Regions from separate parts of the Catenovulum adriaticum genome, predicted to be linked through region 1. Evidence: predicted binding sites of a transcription regulator. Region 1 holds the regulator's gene; each other region holds the start of a gene.
The links. The regulator sigma-54, encoded in region 1, starts transcription at its own class of promoters, with help from an activator protein. The targets are predictions, from matches to a motif close to GTTGGCACGNNNNTNGNNT.
Positions count from the first base shown of each region.

Region 2: the regulator sigma-54 is predicted to act here: its motif matches at 2,157-2,175, upstream of glnA (glutamate--ammonia ligase).
Region 3: the regulator sigma-54 is predicted to act here: its motif matches at 1,900-1,918, upstream of OLW01_RS09635 (FlgO family outer membrane protein).

Region 1 is NZ_CP109965.1:360,580-363,869, forward strand. Features, by position in the region: gene rapZ (RNase adapter RapZ) at 1-88, opposite strand, end outside; gene ptsN (PTS IIA-like nitrogen regulatory protein PtsN) at 94-540, opposite strand; gene hpf (ribosome hibernation promoting factor) at 540-827, opposite strand; gene OLW01_RS01520 (RNA polymerase factor sigma-54) at 852-2,360, opposite strand; gene lptB (LPS export ABC transporter ATP-binding protein) at 2,360-3,085, opposite strand; gene lptA (lipopolysaccharide transport periplasmic protein LptA) at 3,085-3,290, opposite strand, start outside.
Region 2 is NZ_CP109965.1:254,894-258,183, forward strand. Features, by position in the region: gene OLW01_RS01125 (DUF4124 domain-containing protein) at 1-527, opposite strand, end outside; gene glnA (glutamate--ammonia ligase) at 687-2,093, opposite strand; gene typA (translational GTPase TypA) at 2,540-3,290, shown strand, end outside.
Region 3 is NZ_CP109965.1:2,217,728-2,221,017, forward strand. Features, by position in the region: gene OLW01_RS09625 (FlgO family outer membrane protein) at 7-714, opposite strand; gene OLW01_RS09630 (LPP20 family lipoprotein) at 736-1,206, opposite strand; gene OLW01_RS09635 (FlgO family outer membrane protein) at 1,190-1,855, opposite strand; gene OLW01_RS09640 (flagella assembly protein FlgT) at 2,137-3,290, shown strand, end outside.

The DNA of each region.
Region 1 (3,290 bases):
TACAATAAAAACCAGCGTCTTCTAGTTGGTCTAGCGCGGTCGATTTTCCTGAGCCTGAACGGCCGGATAATATGACAAGCTGTTGCATTATGCTTATTCCGTAATAGCTTGATATAGCTCTTGGTTGGTTTGTGCTGTTCTGATTTTTTTTAAAATCGCTTTGTCAGAAAGTTTTTCTGCGACAGCCGCAAGGGATTTTAAATGCGCTTTACATTCTGCTTCAGGTACTAGTAAGGCAAAAAATACATTCACTGGTTGGTTATCAATTGCATCGTAGCTAATTGCAGTTTCTGCTGTTATTAATACCGCAACCGTTTGATCTGAATGAGCTAATCGGCCATGGGGTAGGGCAATGCCATTACCTATACCTGTGCTGCCTAACCGTTCACGTTGCATAAGCGCATCTAAAATTTCTTGTTCTGGAACTGCGGTGAGTTGCTTAGCCGCAATTTGACTGATGAGTTCTAGTACTCGTTTTTTACTGGTTACAGGGACTGCACTAGCAGTGCAGTCCAAGCTTAAAAAAGATTGAATATCCATTAATGATGCTTCATTTTCTCTTTGTGTTTAATGACTTGTCTATCAAGTTTATTGATAAGGGAATCAATTGCAGCATACATATCGGTATGCTCGGCATTGGCGAATACTTCTCCGCCTGATAAGTGTAAGGTTGCTTCAGCAGTCTGGCTTAGCTTCTCAACATTCAGGATAACATGCACATTGTTGATATGATCAAAATGGCGTTCTAGCTTGGCAAACTTGGTATCGACATAATCACGTAATGCAGTTGTGATATCGACATGATGACCAGTTAAATTGATTTGCATAGACTTTTCCTTCTGGTTTACAGCCTACAATAGGCTTTTTCGTTGATTAGATGGCGGAATAGATAGCGACTCTCGGTATTTAGCAATGGTTCTACGAGCCACTTTTATACCTTGGTCGGCTAGCAATTCAGCTATCTTGCTATCACTTAACGGCTTTGCTGGGTTTTCAGCAGAAACAAGTTTTTTGATAAGTGCCCTAATCGCGGTCGATGAACACTCCCCACCGTTTTCAGTGCTGACATGGCTTGAGAAGAAATACTTCAATTCAAAAATACCGGCTGGAGTATGTAAGTATTTTTGCGTTGTTACTCGTGAAATAGTTGATTCGTGCATTTCTACTTCTTCGGCAACATCATTCAGCACCATAGGTTTCATGGCTTCTTCGCCATGTTCAAAAAAATCTTGTTGTTGTTTTACAATACAACGCGCAACTTTAAGTAAAGTCTCATTTCGGCTTTCTAAACTTTTTATAAACCATTTGGCTTCTTGCATATGTGAGCGAATAAACTGGCTATCGGCCGTATTACGAGCTGTTTTTGACATAGCTGCATATTCTGCGTTTAACCTAAGTTTAGGCACACTTTCTGGATTTAGCTCTACAATCCATTTATTTTTTATCTTTTTAACTGAGACGTCAGGCACAATGTATTGAGCCTCTTCTGCGACAACGCTATTACCCGGTCTTGGGTTTAACGATTGTATCAGCTTCATGATTTGTTTTAAGTCATCTTCTTTTAGCTTGGCTTTTCTTAATAACGTTCGATAATCACGGTTGCCTAGTAGGGCAATGTAATTTTTGATGACTAACTTAGCTTCATTTAGCCATGGTGTGTCGTCAGCGAATTGGTTTAATTGAATTAATAAGCACTCTTGTGTGGTTCGAGATGCGACACCTATCGGGTCAAATACTTGAATGCGTTTAAGTACGCACTCTACCTCATCTAACTCTACTTCTTCATTGCCTAAGCTTTCTAAAATATCTTCTGCGCTGACAGTCAGGTAGCCTGAATCATCAATTGCATCAATGATGGCTATGGCGATGCCACGATCGAGTGGAGAAAAGGGGGTTAAATCCATTTGCCATAAAAGGTGATCTCGGATCGAGTCTATGGTTTCGCCTTGGTAAACGGTATCTTCATCTGAGCTGTAGTTGCTTGAACTTGAATTACTGCTACTGCCTTGAGTGAAATGGTCGTCCCATGTGCTATCAGTTGGTAGTTGATCGGGAATATCCTGATTAGTCATTTCATCATGACTATCACGAACCGAATATTCATCTTGTTCGCCGTTTTCTTGGTTGTTATTTTCTTTGCGGTTTTGATCTTCTTTTTGTTTTTTGGTCTGGTTATATTCTTCAAGCGATTCGAAGTCGTCCTGTGGTTCATCCGTTTCTAAAAGCGGATTGCCATCAAGCGCTTCTTGAATTTCTTGTTGTAGGTCTAACGATGACAGTTGCAGTAGACGAATCGCCTGCTGCAATTGAGGAGTCATGGTTAAATGCTGACCAAATTTTAACTGAATTGATTGCTTCATTATAATTTAAACTGCTCGCCTAAATATACATCTCGGACTTGCTGGTTGCTTAGCACTTGTTCTGGGCTGCCCGATGCAATAAGTTGCCCTTGACTCACTATATACGCTTTTTCGCAGACATCCAAAGTTTCTCTCACATTATGATCGGTAATTAAAACGCCTAAGCCTCTTTCTTTTAAATGAGTAATTATGCGTTTTATATCAATTACAGAAATAGGATCAACCCCTGCAAAAGGTTCATCTAATAAAATAAACTGTGGATCTGCGGCTAATGCTCTGGCTATTTCAACTCTACGCCTTTCACCACCGGATAAAGACATACCTTCACTATCTCGGATATGGGTAATATGAAACTCTTCTAGTAACTCTTCTAGTTTATCTTTCTTTTGCTGCTGGTTTATATCTTTTCGCATTTCTAATATGGAAAAAATATTTTGGGTAACCGTTAATTTTTTAAAAATAGATGATTCTTGTGGCAAGTAACCAACGCCTGAGCGTGCACGTTCATGCATTGGGTAATAGGTGATATTGGTATCGTCTATTAATACTTCGCCTTGGTCATTTTCGACCAAGCCAACAATCATATAAAATGTGGTTGTTTTACCGGCCCCATTTGGCCCTAGTAAGCCAACAATGCTGCCAGAATCGACAGACAAAGAAACATTTTTTACGACTTGCTTTTTTTTATACGCTTTTGCCAAATTATTTGCAATTAACTGTGCCATTAATCATCACTTTTTGGAGTTAGTACGGTTCTGACTCGGTTACCACTAGTTTGTTCGGATGAAGCCACTAATTTTTGGAGTGTTAAATTATATTCAATTTTATCACCACTCACTTGGCTACCTTGCTGTGCAATTTGTGCGTTACCCGTTAAGGTTAATATTCGATCGTCTACTCGGTAATGAATTTGATTTGCTTTGGCTGTTA
Region 2 (3,290 bases), 110 kb from region 1:
TTTACAATTGAAGCTTGGTGCATATAAAAAGTAACTGTCTGTGAAGATGCAATAAGCTTGCCGTTTGAGTCAATTAACTCAACTTTTAATTGGTGCTCACCTCGGTATACATTTTCAAGGGTTGTTATTGCGCGATAAGGGAGGGTTTTAACAACAGCGCCATCTAGCCACAACTTTAGTTGGGCTGAGTTAGGGCGATTAGGACTCACATTAAGACTAACCGTAAGTTGACCTGGATTGCTGCGAATAGTGGCCTGAGATTTGGGCTGTAAAATATTAAGTTGATAGCTCATATTTTTCTTGGCCGGTGATGATTTTATTGTTTTATTGGGCTGGCTTGCCGGAATTGACTCTACTTTGCTTTTAACTGAAATTATGGTGGCTTCAGGGTGAGGCTTATCTGAAAATACTAAAGTGCCCTCACTATTACGGTACATGTAAATATCTGCGGCATAACATAATATATTGGAAAAAAATATTATGCTTACGAGTGTTAGTGGTTTAATTAATCCTTTAAATATAAACATACTGTAATGAGAAGTGCGGCCTATGTATTTAATTTTTATTTTATTAACTGTACTCGCTGTTGCCAAAATCTGCCATAAAAAAAGTCCGCCTAAGCGGACTTTTTAATATTTATTTTTAATTAAGTGTCATTTAACTTAAAAGCTAAATAAATTGCTCAATTAACAGCTGTAGTATAATTGGAACTCAACTGGATGTGGCGCAACACTAACTTGCTGTGCTTCTTCAGTTTTAAGAGCAATATAAGCGTCGATCATATCATCGCTCATTACGCCACCCGCTTTTAAGAATTCACGGTCAGCATCTAAACATGCTAATGCTTCTTCTAATGAACGAGCAACTTTTGGAATCTCAGCTTCTTCTTCTGCTGGTAAATTATATAAATCTTTATCCATAGGTGCGCCTGGATCGATCTTGTTGATGATACCGTCAAGACCAGCCATTAACATCGCAGTGAAACCTAAATAAGGGTTTTGCGTTGGATCAGGGAAGCGTGCTTCGATACGACGTGCACGATCGCTTGTTACGTATGGAATACGGATTGAAGCTGAACGGTTACGTGCTGAGTAAGCTAACATAATTGGCGCTTCGTAATGTGGTACTAAACGCTTGTATGAGTTAGTTGAAGCGTTAGTAAAAGCATTGATTGCTTTAGCATGTTTAATGATACCACCAATGTACCATAAAGCTTCTTGAGAAAGGCCAGCATATTTATCACCAGCAAAAACGTTTGTTTTGCCTTTCGCGATAGACATATGTACATGCATACCTGAACCATTATCACCTAAAAGAGGCTTAGGCATAAAGGTTGCTGTTTTACCATATGCGTGTGCAACATTATGAATGACATATTTTTTAACTTGAACTTCATCTGCTTTTTCAACCATAGAGTTGAATTGAGTTGCGATTTCGTTCTGACCAGCAGTTGCTACTTCGTGGTGATGCGCTTCAACGGTTTGACCCATTTCTTCAAGGATTAAACACATAGCCGCACGAATGTCGTTTGCTGAATCGACAGGAGGAACTGGGAAGTAACCGCCTTTAACACCTGGACGATGGCCAGTATTGCCGCCTTCGTAATCTTTATCTGAGTTCCAAGATGCTTCTTCTGAATCTACGCTGTAGAAACCGCTACCCATAGATTGCTTGTATTTTACATCATCAAACAAGAAAAACTCTGGCTCAGGACCAAAGTATGCATCGTCACCGATACCTGTTGATTTTAAGAATTCCATTGCACGTTTTGCAGTTGAACGTGGGTCACGGTCATAACCTTGCATTGTGCTTGGCTCAATAATGTCACAACGAACATTTAAAGTCGCTTCTTCTGAGAACGGGTCTAAAACAGCGGTTGAAGGGTCAGGCATTAAAATCATGTCTGATTCGTTAATACCTTTCCAACCAGAGATTGAAGAGCCATCAAACATTTTACCTTCTGTGAAAAAATCAGCATTCACTTGGTGAGCAGGAATAGAAACGTGTTGTTCTTTACCTATAGTATCTGTGAATCGTAAGTCGACGAATTTAATCTCGCCATCTTTCAACATATCTAGAATTTCTGCAGACATTGCATTTCTCCGAAAATTATAATTTAAATAGCGCACATCATAAACGACGCCTTGCCAACACTTAAGCAACTAATGTGCCAACGCGTAAATGGTGCATTTGGCAGGCTTTTTATCACATTAACTTGGCAAAATCTTTAAATGTTGCATTATTATGGTGCATTTGTGCATTGTTATGGTGCGGCTTGCACTCAATGTTAGCGCGCGAGTTCACCAAAAATAACTTGTTTAAAATACCGTATTCGTACTCATAAGAGCAAGAGCCAAACACAATTATTCTTTAATTGCTTAAGTTTTTATCATAATTGCTACTATAAAAGCACAGGACTGTGTACAATGCGCGCAAATTCATCAATGTTTAAAAATTCAGGGTTATTTTAACTTACCAGTTAAGTAGACTGATACATTGCATTGGTGCTACTGAATTATTATTGAATCGGAAAAAGCCTGTGTTAGATAAATTAAGAAATATTGCGATCATCGCCCACGTTGACCACGGTAAAACAACCCTAGTTGATAAATTGTTAGAGCAATCGGGTACGTTAGATTCTCGTGGTGATAACGACGAGCGTGTGATGGACTCAAATGATTTAGAAAAAGAGCGCGGAATAACCATCCTTGCTAAAAACACGGCAATTAACTACAAAGATTACCGCATCAACATTCTAGATACCCCTGGACACGCCGATTTTGGTGGTGAAGTAGAGCGCGTATTGTCAATGGCTGACAGCGTACTTTTATTAGTTGATGCTCAAGAAGGCCCAATGCCGCAAACGCGTTTTGTAACTCAAAAAGCTTTCGCGCATGGTTTAAAGCCAATTGTTGTTATTAATAAAATTGATAAACCTGCAGCACGTCCTGATTGGGTAATGGATCAAGTATTTGATTTGTTCGATAATTTAGGTGCTACAGATGAGCAATTAGATTTTTCAGTTGTTTATGCATCAGCTATTAATGGTTGGGCATCAATTGAAGAAGACGAAATTGGCACTGATATGACGCCATTGTTCGAAACTATTTTAGATAAAGTTGCGCCGCCAGCAGCTGATCCGCAAGGTGACTTCCAAATGCAAATCTCACAGTTAGATTATTCTAACTATGTTGGGGTTATTGGTATTGGTCGAGTGAAACGTGGTTCAGTTAAAGTAAATCAGGCCGTAACGGTTGTTGGTGCTGATGGTAAAACGAGAAACGCAAAAG
Region 3 (3,290 bases), 1.3 Mb from region 1:
AAACATTTATTGATTCACTAGGCTAATTCCTGAGTTTTGCTTAGACGATATTAATTGTTCAGCAACCGCCGTTGGGATTACCCCTTGTGAAGAAGCCACAATGGCTCTACTTTCGACACCAATCACGCGTGCGTATATATCTATACCAGTATCTTTATAAGTAAAAGTCCCTGTCAATATGTATTCAATTGGATGGTTATGTTTCAATTCATCTATATCTCGACTGAGTGAAAAGTCACCTTGATCAGTCACTCTAATCGTTCCGGTTGCTTTATAGTCAATTACCGACAAACCTAAGTTTTGCATATTGTGCTGAAAGCTTTCAGCTAGGTGCATACCCAACAAATTACTTTGTTCTAAATTTGAGTCAATGGGTACAAAGCTAGTCACTGCAATGGGTGTTTTGTCAGAAACATAACGCATATTTTTGATTAAACGCATCGACATAGCTTCAACATAATCACTAATGTCTAATTGAGTATCTGAGCGTAAATGAGCTGTTTTTTTATTTAAATACGCATGCGGCGACCTAGCCCAATAGTTAGTATATTCAGCATCTTGATGTCCATTAAATATTTCATCATTTAATTGAGCTTGCTTTTCCGCCGACTGGTTGGTATCAGCATTTTTTTGCTGCCACTTTGCAATTGAATGACAACCAGCTAACGTGAGTACACTTGCGGTCGCTACTGCTAATAAGCTAAAAGATTTCATTATTCCCCCACCTAGTCTCAACTAGTAGTACTTTGAATCGATAATTCGGGTTTGCCCATTAGTAAAAGCCCTCACCCGATATAAATCACGCAAATTAAGTTCTAACTCAGTAACATACACATCGTCTAAAGGATATGATTTAATCAACCGAGCGCCTTTTATCACCCCTTGTACCGAGGCACGAATTTGTTCATCTCCCATCACCAAATCTCTAACACTCACCTTGCCACTTAATTGATAACCGTGTACTTTTTCAGATAAATCTCGATAAGCATCTAATTTAGATACTTTGATCGCTTTAATCATTTTGACCGTTTTATCACTTCCGGTTTGGCTATTAATAGGAGCGTACCCTGTTGCGGTGACAATGTAGTCTTCTTCAGGTAACTGATACTCCCACTCATTATATTTATGTAGCTGTACTAAATCTGAGTTTGTTTGGCATGCGGTTAAAAACAAGCTAACTATGAATAATTTAAAAATAACTTTCACGATCGCCTCCAATAACCCGGTTATTCTCGCCTTTGTGCATTAAAATACCATTACGAGTTGTCACTTTTTCATCTGACCAAAATACGTTATTAGGAACAAACCCCTGAGCTGTTGCCAATACGACTCCATCTTTCATATTCATCATTCTAATATTAACTACGGCGCCATTTTGATGAGGCGTTAACGTGCCCGATACAACATATTTAGCATCCACTTTCGATTTTAAATCGGCTAAATCTCGGCTCCATATATAATCGCCTTCAGGCTGGACTAAAACTGAATCTCTGAGCTTAAAATCAATCACTTTATAGCCACGCTTTTGTAACTCGTATATAAAGCTTTCTTCTAATTGCCCGCCTAAATCCGCTAAAGGCGACGATTTATCCGTTACATGAGTTCGGCTTTGTTGATCAACAAAACGAGTCACTAACATATTGCCGTTTAAATTGTGCTGAGCCAAAGGTTGCAACAATTCATCCGCTAGCATAAAACTGTAAGCTTTGACCGATAATTGGCTCATGTTAGATGTATCAGCAGGCACTTTTACAGCTTCCGGTGTATCTGGCACTAAATAACTATTAACAGTTTGTGTTGAACACCCCAGCATAAATAAGCTAAATACACTGGCAAATTTAGCAATTTTTGGCATTTAACTGGCCTTAAAATAATTAAATTTTGATTTATTGGTGACTAATGCAAAAATAGTTCCAATTATATTTTGACGTCATTTTAATCAACGAGTAAAACCAAAAAATATCAAAATAGACAGATGCTCGCTATACTTAAGCTTTAATAAACAAGCAAAAATAATGTCTTGGCATAAAATTCGCTTTAGTCGTTTAATAAACGCCAATTTGGCTAAAATTAAATAAAAAGTGCTATTTTTTTGACGCACTTTAAATTTAATCAACTGATTGATATGTGAGCATTATGAGCCTGATTTTAAAAAAGCATTGTCTTAGGTATTGTTTATTAACTATTTTATTGTCTGGGATGGCACCTTCTGCTTTTTCAGCTTGGTATCAAACAACTGGCGTCGCGAAAGTTTATCAAGGCAATACAACCCAAGCTCGTAAAAAAGCAATTGATGAAGCCATTAAAGAAGCGCTACTTTTTTCAGGCGCATCAATATCAAGTACCCAGCAAGTTCGAAATGGTTTACTCACCCAAGACCTCTTTATGGTGCGCAGCAGCGGTGTGGTTAACGATATTGAAATTATTAACGAAAAAGTGTCTAACACTCGGGTAGAAGTGTCGATTCGCGCCGATGTATTTGCCGAAGACAGGCAATGTTTTACCGCTGATTACCGCAAATCAATTGCCGTTATTCCTTTTATTGTTAGTCATCAAGAACAAGCTCAAATTGGTGAGATTTATCCACTAGCCAGCAAAGTCAGTGAAAAAATTTATCAAGGTTTACAAACTCAATCTCTTCACTTAGACGCCAGAGATTATTACCCTTCACCAATTCAATTAAGCGATGCTCAACAAACTATGAGCAGCCAATTAGATAAAGCTATGCTTGCGGCAATCGCACGACGTAGCGATGTGCAATATATTTTAGCAGGTCGATTAACAGATCTCTCTATTCAGTATAACGACAATCGGTTAACTAACTGGTTAACGGGTGAACAAGCGCACCGCTATTTTGATATGCAAATAGAGTTGTTTAACGCATATAACGGTGAACTTGTGCAAACATTTAATTACCAAACTGACGCGCACTGGCCCTTTGATATAAAAAAACGAGTTAATATAAATAGCCGCCTTTTTTGGCAAAGCGATTATGGCTTAGCCGTAAATAATCAAATAGATAAAAGTTTGAACGAATTAGAAGCGTTAATGCAGTGTACCGCAGCTAAAGGGCAAATTATTGAAGTAGCAGACAGTCAAATTCGATTTAATTTAGGCAGTAAAAATAAAATAAATGTGGGGGATCGTTTTAAAATTCTTCATCAAGCAAGCTTCACAGACAAGCAAGGCATTGTCCGCCCAAATTATATTATCAGCCACTACCAGGTTGAAGTCACTCAAGTTTACCCCCACTCTGCGGTAGCTCAAACCACAAACAATAATATGCTAGC